DNA from 2 places in the Leclercia adecarboxylata genome. Region 1 is predicted to be linked to the other one. Evidence: predicted binding sites of a transcription regulator. Region 1 holds the regulator's gene; the other holds the start of a gene.
The links. The regulator sigma-54, encoded in region 1, starts transcription at its own class of promoters, with help from an activator protein. The targets are predictions, from matches to a motif close to GTTGGCACANNTTTCGCTNT.
Positions count from the first base shown of each region.

Region 2: the regulator sigma-54 is predicted to act here: its motif matches at 2,548-2,567, upstream of FHN83_RS18040 (amino acid ABC transporter substrate-binding protein).

Region 1 is NZ_CP040889.1:1,520,103-1,527,525, reverse strand. Features, by position in the region: gene npr (PTS phosphocarrier protein NPr) at 1-233, opposite strand, end outside; gene rapZ (RNase adapter RapZ) at 230-1,084, opposite strand; gene ptsN (PTS IIA-like nitrogen regulatory protein PtsN) at 1,130-1,621, opposite strand; gene hpf (ribosome hibernation promoting factor) at 1,704-1,991, opposite strand; gene rpoN (RNA polymerase factor sigma-54) at 2,014-3,447, opposite strand; gene lptB (LPS export ABC transporter ATP-binding protein) at 3,495-4,220, opposite strand; gene lptA (lipopolysaccharide ABC transporter substrate-binding protein LptA) at 4,227-4,781, opposite strand; gene lptC (LPS export ABC transporter periplasmic protein LptC) at 4,750-5,325, opposite strand; gene kdsC (3-deoxy-manno-octulosonate-8-phosphatase KdsC) at 5,322-5,888, opposite strand; gene kdsD (arabinose-5-phosphate isomerase KdsD) at 5,903-6,889, opposite strand; gene FHN83_RS08990 (calcium/sodium antiporter) at 6,903-7,423, opposite strand, start outside.
Region 2 is NZ_CP040889.1:3,415,363-3,422,785, forward strand. Features, by position in the region: gene gltK (glutamate/aspartate ABC transporter permease GltK) at 1-468, opposite strand, end outside; gene gltJ (glutamate/aspartate ABC transporter permease GltJ) at 468-1,208, opposite strand; gene FHN83_RS18040 (amino acid ABC transporter substrate-binding protein) at 1,367-2,275, opposite strand; gene lnt (apolipoprotein N-acyltransferase) at 2,691-4,229, opposite strand; gene corC (CNNM family magnesium/cobalt transport protein CorC) at 4,235-5,113, opposite strand; gene ybeY (rRNA maturation RNase YbeY) at 5,218-5,685, opposite strand; gene FHN83_RS18060 (PhoH family protein) at 5,682-6,728, opposite strand; gene miaB (tRNA (N6-isopentenyl adenosine(37)-C2)-methylthiotransferase MiaB) at 6,880-7,423, opposite strand, start outside.

The DNA of each region.
Region 1 (7,423 bases):
GCCGCCAGCGCCTCGACTTCCTGCGGGCCGGTGGCTTCGATTTCAATCTGACGGCCCTTCGCCGAATCCAGCATCAGCAGAGCAATTACGCTGTTGGCTTCGGCTTCGGTGCCTTCGTCATTACGCAGCAGAACTTCCGCGTCAAACCCCTGCATCAGTTCAAATAACTTCATCGCCGGGCGTGCGTGCATGCCCAGCTTGTTGGTGATTTCAACGGTCTGCTTTACGGTCATGTTTTACGTTTTTCCAGCGTACGATGACGGGACTGCACGTTTTTACCGCGCGAGCGGAAATAGTCAGCCAGTTGCTCAGCAATATAGACCGAACGGTGTTTGCCCCCGGTACAGCCAATCGCCACCGTTAAGTAGCTGCGATTGTTTGTCTCGAGCATTGGCAACCAGAGTTCAAGATAGCTGCGCGTCTGATAGATAAAGTTATGCACTTCCGTATGTCTGTCAAGGAACGCGGCGACGGGCTTATCGAGGCCGGTCATCGGACGCAGCTTCGGATCCCAGTGCGGGTTCGGTAAGAAGCGCACGTCGAACACGTAGTCTGCATCGATTGGAATGCCGTGCTTAAAGCCGAACGATTCAAAGACCATCGTCAGTTCGCGTTCGCGTTTGCCCAGCAGACGGGTACGCAGCATCTCCGCCAGTTCATGGACCGACATTTCAGAGGTGTCGACGATCAGATCGGCGCGGGAGCGCAGCGGCTCCAGCAAATCGCTCTCCTGGTCGATAGCGCTTTCCAGCGACAGGTTTTTGCTGGAGAGCGGATGCAGGCGGCGGGTATCGCTGTAGCGACGGATCAGCGTGTTGCGATCGGCGTCAAGGAACAGAAGCTGAGGTGAAAATGCTTCCGGCAAGCTGCTCATCGCCTGCTCAAAGATCTCCGGCGATTCAGGCATATTACGAACGTCGATGCTGACCGCGGCAGAAATCTGCCGATCCGCCAGCGAACGCGCCAGGTCGGGCAGCAGCACCACCGGCAGGTTATCCACGCAGTAAAAGCCCATATCTTCCAGCGCGCGCAGGGCGACCGATTTTCCGGACCCCGAACGCCCGCTGACGATCATCAGCACCATGTACCGTTTCTCCTCAGGACTACAGATGTCAAAGCCATCACCCGATTACGCATCATCCTGATTGCCTTCCGTTTCCGTAATAATTTGATAGAGCTCTTCGTCGCTCTGCGCCGCACGCAAACGGCGACAGATGGTTTTATCCGCCAGACGTTTGGCCACCAGCGAAAGCGTATGCAGATGCGTTTTAGTCTGATCGGCTGGCACCAGCAGGGCAAACAGCAGATCGACAGGCTGGTTATCAATGGCATCAAAGGCGATAGGTGTTTCCAGTTGAACAAACACCCCTACAGCACGCAGAGTATCCTCTTCCAGTTTGCCATGGGGAATGGCGATGCCGTTGCCGATGCCGGTACTGCCCATTTTCTCACGGGTCAGGATCGCTTCAAAGACCACTTGTGGCGGCAGGCTCAGCTGTTTTGCGGCCAGTTCACTGATGATCTCCAGCGCACGTTTTTTGCTCTGGCAGTGAACGGCACTGCGGGTACATTCCTGATTAAGGACACTGCTCAGTTGTAGAGTGGAATCGTTATTCATCATAATTTCACCTAAGCGCTAACTGTACAAAGGGCCCGTTGTGTTTCACAACAGGCCGACCTGCACCCGTTAACTGCCCGGACAATTAGTGTTGTTTCAGTTTATCTTTATGTTTGTTTAGCTGTCGTGCCAGCTTGTCGATCAAGCCGTCGATAGCCGCGTACATGTCCTGCCCTTCCGCACTGGCATGGATTTCGCCCCCGTTGACGTGCAGGGTAGCATCCGAGATATGAGTCACTTTTTCCACTTTTAACACAACGTAGACCTGGTTGATCCTCTCAAAATACTGCTCGAGCTTGGCGAATTTAGTATTCACAAAATCGCGCAGGGCCTCAGTGATCTCGACGTTATGTCCAGTGATGTTGAGCTGCATAGTGTCTTCCTTATCGGTTGTGTCAGACCAGTTGTTTACGCTGGTTTGACGGCGGAATGGATAAAGACTCTCGATACTTCGCAACAGTGCGGCGTGCCACCATGATACCTTGTTCGGACAGCATGGTGGTCAACTTACTGTCACTCAGTGGTTTCGCGGGGTTTTCCGCGGCGATTAACTTTTTCACCAGCGCCCGGATCGCCGTCGACGAGGCTTCGCCGCCGCCTTCGGTGTTGACATGGCTGGAGAAAAAATACTTAAGCTCAAAAATACCGCGCGGGCTGTGAAGATACTTCTGCGTCGTCACGCGTGAAATTGTCGATTCGTGCATCTCGACGGCCTGGGCAATATCGGCCAGCACCATCGGCTTCATAAACTCTTCACCCTGCTCAAAAAACGCCTGCTGCTGCTCGACGATGCAGCGGCTGACGCGCAGCAGGGTATCATTGCGGCTCTCCAGGCTTTTGATCAGCCAGCGTGCCTCCTGCAGATTGCTGCGGATAAACTGGTTATCCGAGTCGTTGCGGGAGCTGGTGCACATTGAGGCGTACTGCTGATTAATTTGCAGGCGGGGGATGCTGTCGGAATTCAGCTCCACGGTCCACAGACCGTTATGCTTACGCACCAGCACATCAGGAATGACATACTCGGGCTCGCTGGTCTGGATGGACTGCCCCGGGCGCGGATCCAGCGACTGAATCAGATTGACCGCTTCTTTCAGCACCTCTTCTTTCAGTCGCGTCACACGCATCAGTGAACGGAAGTCGTGGTTGGCCAGCAGATCCAGATGTTCGCTGATGATAAGCCGGGCCTCTTCCAGCCACGGGGTCTCTTTCACAAACTGCGAAAGCTGAATCAGCAGACAATCGCGCAAATCGCGCGCGGCGACGCCGATCGGGTCAAAACGCTGCACGCGTTTCAGAACCGCTTCGACCTCTTCAATCTCAATATCATCGTCGCCGATGCTCTCCAGGATATCGTCCAGCGACACGGTCAAATAGCCGGTCTCATCGACGGCATCCACAATGGAGGTGGCGATGGCACGATCGGTATCGGAAAACGGCGTCAGCTCCACCTGCCACATCAGGTAATCCTGCAGCGACTGGGTGGTTTCACCCTGATACACCGGTAACTCGTCATCCTGATAGTCTGCCCGCGTGCCGGATGGGGTTCCGGCGGTGTAGATCTCATCCCAGCTGGCATCGAGCGGGAGTTCGTCAGGCATCTCTTTCTGCTCTAACGCATCAACCGTGTCGAGGGTTTCGTTATCCTGGGTTTGCTGAGTTTCTACCTCGTCGTGAAGATCGGTTTGCTCGAGGAGGGGGTTACTGTCCAGCGCTTGCTGGAGCTCCTGCTGAAGTTCCAGCGTCGACAGCTGCAACAGACGAATGGCCTGTTGTAACTGCGGCGTCATGGCCAGCTGTTGGCTGAGCCTTAATTGCAAACCTTGCTTCATGTTCAGAGCATTTTTCTCCGTTTACGCGAGACTTAGCTTCTACCCTATCAGAGTCTGAAGTCTTCCCCAAGGTACACGCGCTTAACATGATCGTCTTCGAGGATCTGCTGCGGGGTACCGTGGGCGATAAGATGGCCCTGGCTGACGATATAAGCACGCTCACACACCGCCAGCGTTTCGCGCACGTTGTGGTCGGTGATAAGAACGCCAAGACCACTGTCCCGCAGATGCTCAATAATACGTTTGATATCAATAACCGAAATCGGGTCTACACCGGCAAAAGGTTCATCGAGCAGAATAAATTTCGGATTGGCTGCCAGCGCGCGGGCAATTTCCACACGGCGGCGTTCACCACCGGAAAGCGCCTGACCCAGGCTGTCGCGCAGGTGCTCAATATGGAACTCTTCCATCAGCTCGTTGGCGCGATCCTGACGCTGCTCAGAGGTCAAATCATCGCGGATCTGCAGTACGGCCATCAGGTTGTCGTAAACGCTCAGACGGCGAAAAATCGAGGCTTCCTGCGGCAGATAGCCGATGCCGCGACGCGCACGCGCGTGCAGGGGCAGCAGGCTGATATCTTCATCATCAATGATGATGTTACCCGCATCGCGCGGCACAATGCCCACAACCATGTAAAACGTGGTGGTTTTACCCGCACCGTTAGGACCCAACAGGCCGACAATCTCGCCGGAGTTAACGGTCAAACTGACATCTTCCACTACGCGGCGGCCCTTATAGGCTTTGGCGAGATTCTTTGCAGTTAATGTTGCCATAACGAATTAGTTACTCTTTTTCTGTGCCGGGGCCTGAGTGCTGTTTTTGTCCTGCAGCTGCGATGGAACCAGTACGGTAGTCACGCGTTTGCCTTTTTCACTGAAGGCCTGCATTTTTTGTTCTTTAACCAGGTAAGTGATCTTGTCGCCCGTGATGTTGCTGTCGAGCTGCTCCAGGTACGCATTACCGGTAAGAATCACAAAATCTTTCGCCAGCTCGTAGTGCATCTGGGAAGCGTGGCCTTTCACCGGCTTACCGTTATCCTGCATCTGGTAGAAGGTGGCCGGGTTGCCGTAGCCATCGATAATCTCTTTTCCGTCCTCACCGCCAGGACGCGTCACCACGACTTTATCGGCGTTGATTTTGATGGTGCCCTGAGTCACGACCACATTGCCGGTAAAGGTCACCACGTTGCCCTGCATATCGAGTGATTGCGTGTCAGATTCGATATGGATCGGCTGCTCGGTATCACCCGTCACAGCAAGCGCAGGAAGGCTGAGGGCCAGCAGCGCGCCGGCTATAACACTATTAAGGCTGAGTTTGTTTGCTTGGAATTTCATAGGAGGTTCTAACCTTTTCAATCAGCTCTGCGTTCTTGCTGCGTAAGTTCCCGCGCATTCTCAGACCGCTGGAATTAAATGTTGTGCCGTATAACGTAACCAGATCCTGCGAGGTTACATCCTGCGTCACAAGGTTTATCTGTGCGTTATCGGTTGTGATTTTGCGCAGCTGCGAATCGGCGGTCAGCGCATTCACTTCAACATGACCATACAGATAAAGCATACGGTCATTCGTCAGTTTTGCCCGGTCTGATTTAATCGACCACGTCGGGATCTTATTGGTATCAAACGTGGTCATCACCGGTTGGGTAAACCACGAGACGCCCTGTTCGGAAAAATACTCAACGTGCTGAGCGATAAGGCGGTAATTCAGCGCCCCTTCGGGGCTGTAAACGACGGTATCGCTGTGATCGCTTTTATACGTCGGATCGTTCGTGTTGACCGTCGGCGCTTGTTCGTCGTCCCGGTCAGCGAGATTCACGCCAATCAGTACCAGTGCAACAAGCGTTAGCAGAATAATAACCCAACGTCTGGTTTTACTCATATCGATTGCCCTTTGGCCTCATCAAGCTTACCTTGCGCCAGCAGCAACAGGTCGCAGACTTCTCGTACTGCGCCACGGCCACCGTTGATACGGGTGACATAGTCAGCGCGCGGGATCAAAAGCGGATGGGCATCGGCCACGGCGATGCTGAGTCCCACTTCTGCCATTACTGGCCAGTCAATAAGATCGTCTCCGACATAGGCGATATTTTCCGGCGCAATGGCAAGTTTACCAAGTAAGTCCCTGAAAGCGACCATCTTATCGGATTGCCCCTGATAGAGATGTGTAATGCCCAGCGTTTCGCACCGATCTTCTACCAGTTTAGCCTTACGTCCGGTAATGATGGCAACTTCTATGCCAGACGTCAGGGCACAGCGAATGCCGTAGCCATCACGTACGTTGAACGCTTTCAGCTCTTCGCCATCATTGCCCATATAAACCAGACCATCAGAGAGCACGCCATCCACATCCAGGATCAGCAGGCGAATCTTTTCAGCTTGCGACATCATTTGCGCACTTACCGGGCCATAACAGGTTGCAAGGGAAGCACCCGTATTAATCATTGTCTTATCCTTCATTACACTACGCCAGCGCGCAGAAGATCATGCATATGTACCACACCCAGCAACTGGTCGCCATCTGCAACCATAACGGAGGTGATATGGCGGGACTGCATCAGGTTCAGCACTTCGACGGCAAGCGTGCCGGAACGCACCCGAATGCCGCCTGTGGTCATGACATCGGCGATACCCAGCTTGCGGACATCCACGCCCATATCAAATACCCGACGCAAATCCCCGTCGGTGAAGATCCCGTCAATCTTCCACTGGTCATTGCAGATGACGGTCATGCCCAGGTTTTTGCGGGTAATTTCCAGCAGCGCATCGCGCAGGGAGGCATCTTTACTGACGTGTGGGATTTCATCGCCAGTATGCATGATGTCATTCACGCGCAGCAGCAACTTACGCCCCAGCGCACCGCCGGGGTGGGAGAGGGCGAAATCTTCAGCGGTAAAGCCGCGCGCTTCAAGCAGGGCGACGGCCAGCGCATCACCCATGACCAGCGCGGCAGTGGTGCTGGAGGTCGGCGCCAGCCCCAGGGGGCAGGCTTCTTTTGGCACTTTGACGCACAGGTGAATATCCGCGGCGCGCGCCATGCTGCTCTCGGGGCGGCTGGTGATGCAGATAAGCGGAACCTGCAGGCGCTTTAGCACCGGGATCAGCGCCAGGATCTCATTCGATTCGCCCGAGTTGGATAACGCAATGACGATATCCTGGGATGAAACCATGCCCAGATCGCCGTGCGCCGCTTCGCCAGGGTGAACGAAAAACGCGGTCGTACCGGTACTGGCGAAGGTAGCGGCCATTTTACGGCCAATGTGGCCGGATTTGCCCATCCCCATCACCACGACTTTACCGGTGCAGTGGAAAAGTTTCTCACACGCAAGGCTAAAGTCATGATTGATATATTGATCTAACTGCGCCAGACCTTCACGTTCAATCTCCAGAACCTGTTTTCCTGCTTTCTGAAAGTCAAAACCCGGCTGCAATTCTATTTGCGACATAATGCGTTTCCGTTTACCCAGAGAGAAGCGGCGAGAGCCAGTACAGCATCGCCATCCATACGACAAATCCCACCGTCAGCAGCGCGCCAGCACCCTGACCAATCTGCCTTTTTCGCCGCCAGCAGAGCAGGGCGAAGATTGCGCTGACGACCACCATTACCCCGTAGTCTCGGCTGAACGCGAGCGGATTGAACGCGCCAGGGGCAATCAGGGCAGGCAGGCCAAGCACAATGGCAATATTGAAAATATTGGCGCCGATGATATTGCCAATCGCCATGTCGTCCTCGCCCTTACGCGCCCCGGCGATAGCCGTCGCGAGTTCGGGGAGACTGGTGCCAATGGCAATCACCGTCAGGCCGATAGTCAATTCGCTCATGGCGAAATAGTTGGCCAGCACCGTGGCGTTATCAACAATCATCTGCGTCGCCATGGGCATGATGATTAATGCCACGCCCAGCCAGAGCAGCGCGACGGGTAAATTTCCCTCACGCGGCAACTCTGCTACCTGTTCACGGGTTAAGGTGTCACTGCCTT
Region 2 (7,423 bases), 1.9 Mb from region 1:
CGGAACCATGGCGCGGAACGCCTGCGGCAGAATGATGAGCTTCATCGACTGCCAGTGGGTCATGCCTAACGCCAGCGCGGCGCTGGACTGCCCGCGGGAGATACTCTGGATCCCGGCACGGATAATCTCCGAGTAGTACGCCGCCTCAAACATGGAGAAGGCCACCATCGCCGAGATCAGGCGGATGTCAGATTTCGGCGACAGGCCAAGCACGTCCTGCAGCAGACCGGGTACGATGAGATAGAACCACAGCAGCACCATCACCAGCGGGATGGAACGAAACACGTTGACGTAGGCCGTTGCAAACCAGGCGACAGGCTTAAAGCTCGACAGGCGCATCACCGCCAGCAGCGTACCCCAGACAATCCCGACCACCACCGCCGTCAGGGTGATCTTCAGGGTGATAATCAGCCCATCAATCAGGTAGGGCAGGGAAGGAACAATAGAACTCCAGTCAAACTCGTACATTATTTGCCCCCCAGGTTGCCCGGCAGGCGAACTTTACGTTCGACCAGGTTCATCACCAGCATAATCACAGCGTTAATCAGCACGTACGCCAGGGTAATGGCGGTAAAGGATTCCCACGCGTGGGCGGAATAGTCCAGCAGTTTACCCGCCTGCGCGGCCATATCCACCAGACCGATCGTGGAGGCGATGGCCGAGTTTTTCACCAGGTTCATCATCTCCGAGGTCATCGGCGGCACAATCACGCGATAGGCATTCGGCAGCAGAACATAGCGGTAAGCCTGCGGCAGGGTCAGACCCATCGCCAGTGCGGCATTTTTTTGTCCGCGTGGCAGCGACTGGATCGCCGCACGTACCTGCTCACAAACACGGGCAGCGGTAAACAGGCCGAGGCAGAGCATCGAGGAGACAAAGAACTGAACGTTCGGATCCAGTTCAGATTTGAACCACATGCCGATATCTTCCGGCAACAGTTCAGGAATGACCAGATACCAGGTAAAGAACTGCACGATTAACGGAACGTTACGGAACAGTTCGACGTAGAGGGTTCCCAGCGAAGAGAGAAAACGGTTAGGGACGGTACGTAAAATACCGAACAACGAGCCGACGAGAAACGCAATAATCCAGGCGGTGATCGACAGTGCGACCGTGACCTGAAAACCGCTCCACAGCCAGCCAAGATAGGTGGTGTTGCCGAACGGGGCTTGCTGCAGGAAAATGCCCCAGTTCCAGTCAATTGACATAGTAAACTCCAGAAAAAAAAGGGTAGCAGCGCTACCCTCGAAGATTGGTGAGAAGCTTTAATGTTCGCGCTGAGTGGGGAACGACCACTCAACGTTTAGTCTGTCCGCGCTTCCCGACAATCGAGAGGGCAGGAGATCCCGCCCCTTAGTGGTTCTAATTAGTTAAGTGCCTTGTCATTCGGTTCTTTAAACAGTGCTTTCATGTCGTCAGACAGTTCAAAGTTCATGTTCAGATTCTTTGGTGGGATTGGGTTCTTGAACCACTTATCGAACCATTTTTCCGCGTCGCCAGAGGTCTGAACCTGAGCGATGGTGTCATCGACCAGTTTCTTAAATTCCGCATCGTCTTTACGCATCATGCAGCCGTAGGCCTCTTTGGACTGCGCGGTGCCCACGATCTCCCAGTTGTCTGGTTTCTTCGCTTTAGCACGTTCACCGGCCAGCAGGGCATCATCCATCATAAAGGCAACTGCGCGGCCGCTTTCCAGGGTACGGAAAGAGTCACCGTGGTCTTTGGCGCTGATGATACGCATGTCCATTTTCTTCTCTTCATTCAGCTTGTGCAGCAGAACTTCAGAGGTGGTACCGGAGGTCACAACCACCGCTTTGCCTTTCAGGTCGGCAAAGTCTTTAATCTCGCCGCCTTTTTTGGTCAGCAGTCGGGTACCCACCACGAAGATCGTGTCGGAGAAGGCAGCCTGTTTTTGACGCTCAAGGTTGTTGGTGGTGGAGCCACACTCAAAATCGAAGGTGCCGTTTTGCAGCAGCGGGATACGGTTTTGTGAAGTGATTGGGATCAGCTTCACTTCCAGATTCGGTTTGTTCAGCTTTTTCTTCACCGCGTCAACGATCGCGTTGGAGTAATCCTGTGAGTAGCCCACGACTTTTTGCGTGTTGTCGTAGTATGAGAACGGAACAGATGACTCACGGTGGCCGACCACAATCACGCCGTTTTTAGCGATTTTTTCCAGGGTGCCGCCTGCTGCCGGCGCAGCATCTTCAGCGTGAACCACGCCTGCGGACAATCCCATCACCAGCATTGCTGTGGCCAGTTTACGTAATTGCATATCCAACTCCTTTTTTATCAGCGCCAGAGACGCATTGATATTCGGTGTGATGTTGTTATAGCTCGCGCGATACGAGTGCAGTGTTATACATGTTTGTTAACATTTAGTTTGGCTTAATGTAAAGATTTTGCTGCGTTATTGTTTATTTTTGCGAAGCGCGCCGCACCATTCAGAGGCATAAATCTTTCGTTGCACCGTTTCGGTGCTACCGGTGAACTATGCTGGTGCGACAAGGTTTCACATTAAGCCAAATCGCGTTTACGTGAATAAATAAAGCAACAGGCGTGCCAGAATTAACCCTCACCCCGGCCCTCTCCCTGAAAGGGAGAGGGAGAAAGGCAAGCAGGATGGGGCAAATATGCAAGGACGATCCCCTCTCCCCTAAGGGGAGAGGGTTAGGGTGAGGGGGAAAAAGCTACTTACGACGCTGGCGCAAACTCATCAGCAAAGCGCCGAAACCGAACAGGGCGGTGAGGATCCACAGCGGCCAGTTGCCGGTGCGGGCGTACGGCGTCAGCCCCGTGGCGGGCGTGACTTTTGCCGTCAGTACGTCGCGGGTGAACTGCGGGAGCATGGCCTGAATTTCGCCCTGCGGGCCAATCACGGCAGTGATACCGTTGTTGGTGCTGCGCAGCAGAGGACGCGCCAGCTCCAGAGAGCGCATCCGCGCCATCTGGAAGTGCTGCCATGGACCAATCGACTTACCGAACCAGGCATCGTTAGAGATAGTCAACAGGTAGTCGGTGTTCGGGCGGAAATTATCCCGCACCTGTTCACCCAGGATGATCTCGTAGCAGATGGCGGCGGTCAGCAGAAATCCGTGTGCGCTCAGCTGAGGCTGAACGTAAGAACCCCGGCTAAAGGAGGACATCGGCAGATCGAAGAACGGTGCCAGCGGACGCAGAATCGACTCCAGCGGCACAAACTCACCAAAAGGTACCAGGTGATTCTTGTTGTAGCGGTTAGTCGACTCGTAGCTGTACGGGTTGTCTTTCCCAAGCGTAATGATGGTGTTGTAGGTGTCGTAACGGTTTTGCTTGTTCAGACGCGCGTCAACGATACCGGTTATCAGGGTGGAGTTTCGCGCCCGCAGCAGATCGTCCATCATGGCAAGAAAACGCTGCTGGTTAATCTCCAGATCCGGAATTGCCGACTCCGGCCAGATAATCAGCTGGGATTTGCCCATCTCTTTCTGGGTGGCATCCAGATAAATTTTCAGGGTGTTGAGCAGCTGGCCTTCATCCCATTTCAGCGACTGAGGGATATCGCCCTGAACCATCGACACCTGGGTTGCGCGTTCCGGTTCAAGAGTGAACCACTGGATATAACGCAGCGGGAAAGGCAGGGCAAAGAGCACCAGAGCCATCACCAGCGGTCGCCAGTTGCGCTGCACCAGCGCCAGCACCAGCAGGCCACTCACCACCATCAGCAGGAAGTTGATCGCCTCGACGCCCATCACCGGCGCCAGCCCTTTCAGCGGGCCGTCTATCTGGCTGTAGCCAAACTGCAGCCACGGAAACCCGGTCAGCACCCAGCCGCGCAGGAACTCGGTTACCTGCCAGACCACCGGGGCGGCAATGGCCACACGCAGCCAGCTGGTTTTCGGCCACAGGCGCGAGAGGATCCCGGCGAACAGACCGGTGTACAGCGAGAGGTACGCCGCCAGCAGCACGACGAGGAAGACGTTCACCGGGCCTGGCATGCCGCCAAACTGGGCAATGCTGACGTAAACCCAGTTAATACCGGCGCCAAACAGGCCCAGACCCCAGAAATAGCCAATCGCCGCCGCCTGAACAGGGCGTCGGTTAAGCGTCAGCCCCTGAAGTCCCATCAGGGAGAGCAGGGCAGCAGGCCAGAAGTCGTAAGGGGAAAAAGCCAGCGTACCGCTGGCTCCGAGGATCAGCGCCAGTAGCAAACGCGTGCGCTGGCGTTCAAACAGTGGGGCAAATGCCATTTAAATCAATCATCCAGTGTGGGTTGCGGAGCATCGTCCGGCATTCTTACATGAACCTGAATAATACGTCGACTGTCGGCCATCGCCACCTTGAACTGGTAACCGTCTATTTCCACGGTCTCGCCACGCGCCGGCAGGTGACCAAACGCCTGCATTACCAGCCCGCCGATGGTATCCACCTCTTCATCGCTGAAGTGGGTCCCGAAGGTGTCATTGAAATCTTCGATTGGGGCGAGCGCACGCACGGTCCAGGTGTGGCGGCTAAGCTGACGGAAGTCGATATCCTCTTCTTCGTCATATTCGTCTTCGATTTCACCCACGATCAGTTCAAGAATATCTTCGATGGTGACCAGGCCCGAAACACCGCCAAATTCATCGATAACAATCGCCATGTGGTAGCGCTGGGAGCGGAACTCTTTCAGCATGCGGTCAACACGCTTGCTCTCCGGAACAACCACCGCCGGGCGTAACACTTTTTCCATGCTGAAGGCTTCGGAATCGCTGAGCATAAACGGCAGCAGATCTTTAGCCATCAAAATCCCTTCGATGTGATCTTTGTCTTCGCTGATCACCGGGAAACGCGAGTGAGCGGATTCGATAATGACATCGAGGCACTCGTCCAGGGTCTGGTTGCGTTTCAGGGTAATCATCTGGGAACGCGGGATCATGATATCGCGAACGCGCTGGTCGGCGATGTCCATTACCCCTTCGAGCATCTCGCGCGTATCCTCATCGATAAGCTCGTTTTGCCCGGAGTCACGGATGAGCTCCAGAAGGTCGTCACGGTTTTTAGGTTCCCCGTGGAACAGCTGGCTCAGAAGGAGGGAGAAAAATCCTTTTTTGCTGTTTGGTGTGTCGCTACTGTGTGAATTGTCGTCGCTCATGGCGTTTGTTAAGGGTTCTCATGTTGGTCTATTGATTGCCGCCGCGGACTTTTGTCATACGCAACGGCACATTATGCCAGCAGGGCGCAAGCGCGCCCTACAGACTACTCTTTCTCGGCAATGTACGGATCCTCATAGCCCAGAGCAAGCATTATCTCTGTCTCGAGGGATTCCATCTCTTCTGCTTCGTCATCTTCAATGTGGTCGTAACCCAGCAGATGCAGGCTGCCGTGCACTACCATATGCGCCCAGTGGGCCTCGAGCGGCTTCTGCTGCTCCTGCGCTTCCTGCTCCACCACCTGACGACAGATGATCAAATCACCCAGCAGCGGCAGTTCAATGCCCGGCGGCGCTTCGAACGGGAAAGAGAGGACGTTAGTCGGCTTATCTTTACCGCGGTAGGTCAGGTTCAGCTCGTGGCTTTCTGCTTCATCCACCAGGCGAATCGTCACTTCCGACTCTTCCTGAAACTGGGGGATGACGGCATTCAGCCACGCCTGGAACTGGCTCTCTTCCGGCAGGCCGGAAGACTCTTCACATGCCAGTTGTAAATCGAGGATCACCTGACTCATTTCTGCTCTTGCTCCTGGGCTTCGCGTTTGCGTTCCGCTGCCTGTTCTGCTTTACGTTTTTGATCTGCTGCTTCCCACTCTTCATACGCCGTGACGATACGGGCTACCACCGGGTGGCGCACCACGTCTTCGCTGTGGAAGAAGTTAAAGCTGATTTCGTCCACTTCGCTCAGCACTTCGATGGCATGGCGCAGACCGGATTTGGTGCTGCGCGGCAGGTCGATCTGGGTGATGTCGCCGGTGATCACCGCTTTGGAGTTAAAGCCAATACGGGTCAGGAACATCTTCATCTGTTCGATGGTGGTGTTCTGGCTCTCATCCAGAATGATGAACGCATCGTTCAATGTGCGCCCGCGCATGTAGGCCAGCGGGGCTACTTCGATGACGTTACGTTCGATCAGTTTTTCGACCTTCTCGAAGCCAAGCATCTCGAACAGCGCATCGTACAGCGGACGCAGATACGGGTCGACTTTCTGGCTTAGATCGCCGGGTAAAAAGCCGAGCTTTTCGCCCGCTTCCACCGCAGGGCGGGTAAGCAGAATACGGCGGATCTCCTGGCGCTCCAGGGCATCCACGGCGGCCGCTACCGCAAGGTAGGTCTTACCCGTACCCGCCGGGCCGACGCCGAAGGTAATATCATGGTCGAGAATATTGGCGATGTACTGCGCCTGGTTTGGCGTGCGGGGCTTAATTACCCCACGCTTGGTTTTGATATGGATGGCTTTGCCATATTCCGGAACGCTCTCAGCGCTCTGCTCCAGCACGCGCGCTTCTTTGATCGCCAGATGGATCTGTTCCGGCTCAATATCCTGGATTTCGCCGCGCATTGGCGCGGTATCGACGTACAGGCTATTGAGAATATCCGCAGCTGCATTAACGCAGATGGCGCGGCCGGTGAGTTTGAAATGGTTATCGCGACGGTTAATCTCGATACCCAGACGTCGCTCCAGTTGTTTGATGTTGTCATCAAACGGCCCGCACAGGCTCAGCAGGCGAGCGTTGTCTGCTGGCTCAAGGGTAATTTCACGCGTATCTATATTCAAACCGTTCCTCTTAATGTCTCGGGTGTCATAAGGCAGTGGGTCTGTCTTATGAAATTATTCACGCCACAGGTTAAAGGCGCAAGCATTGCGAAGGATATGGGGGAGAACAGGGGGAAATGCAAGGCCTGCCAGAAACGGCAGGCCTCGGAGATTATGGCTGATAAACGCCGACACCCAGATCGCTTTCTTTACGGGTACGGGCAATGACCGACTCTGGCGATTCAACGACCCGCAGGCCCATTTCATCTTCGGTGCGCACCAGTTTTCCACGCAGGGAGTTGGTCAGCACTTCAAGGATCTCGATATCAACAAACTTACCTACCAGATCCGGCGTGCCTTCGAAGTTCACCACGCGGTTGTTCTCCGTACGGCCAGAGAGCTGCATGATGCTCTTACGTGAAGTGCCTTCTACCAGCACGCGCTGAACGGTGCCGAGCATCCGACGGCTCCAGGCGTTCGCCTGCTGGTTGATGCGATCCTGCAGAATATAGAGACGCTGCTTTTTCACCTCATCCGGCACGTCATCAACCATATCGGCGGCAGGCGTGCCTGGACGGGCAGAGAAGATGAAGCTGTAGCTCACGTCGAAGTTCACATCACCAATGACCTTCATGGTGCGCTCAAAATCCTCGTCCGTTTCACCCGGGAAGCCAACGATAAAGTCAGAGCTGATCTGGATATCCGGGCGCGCTTCA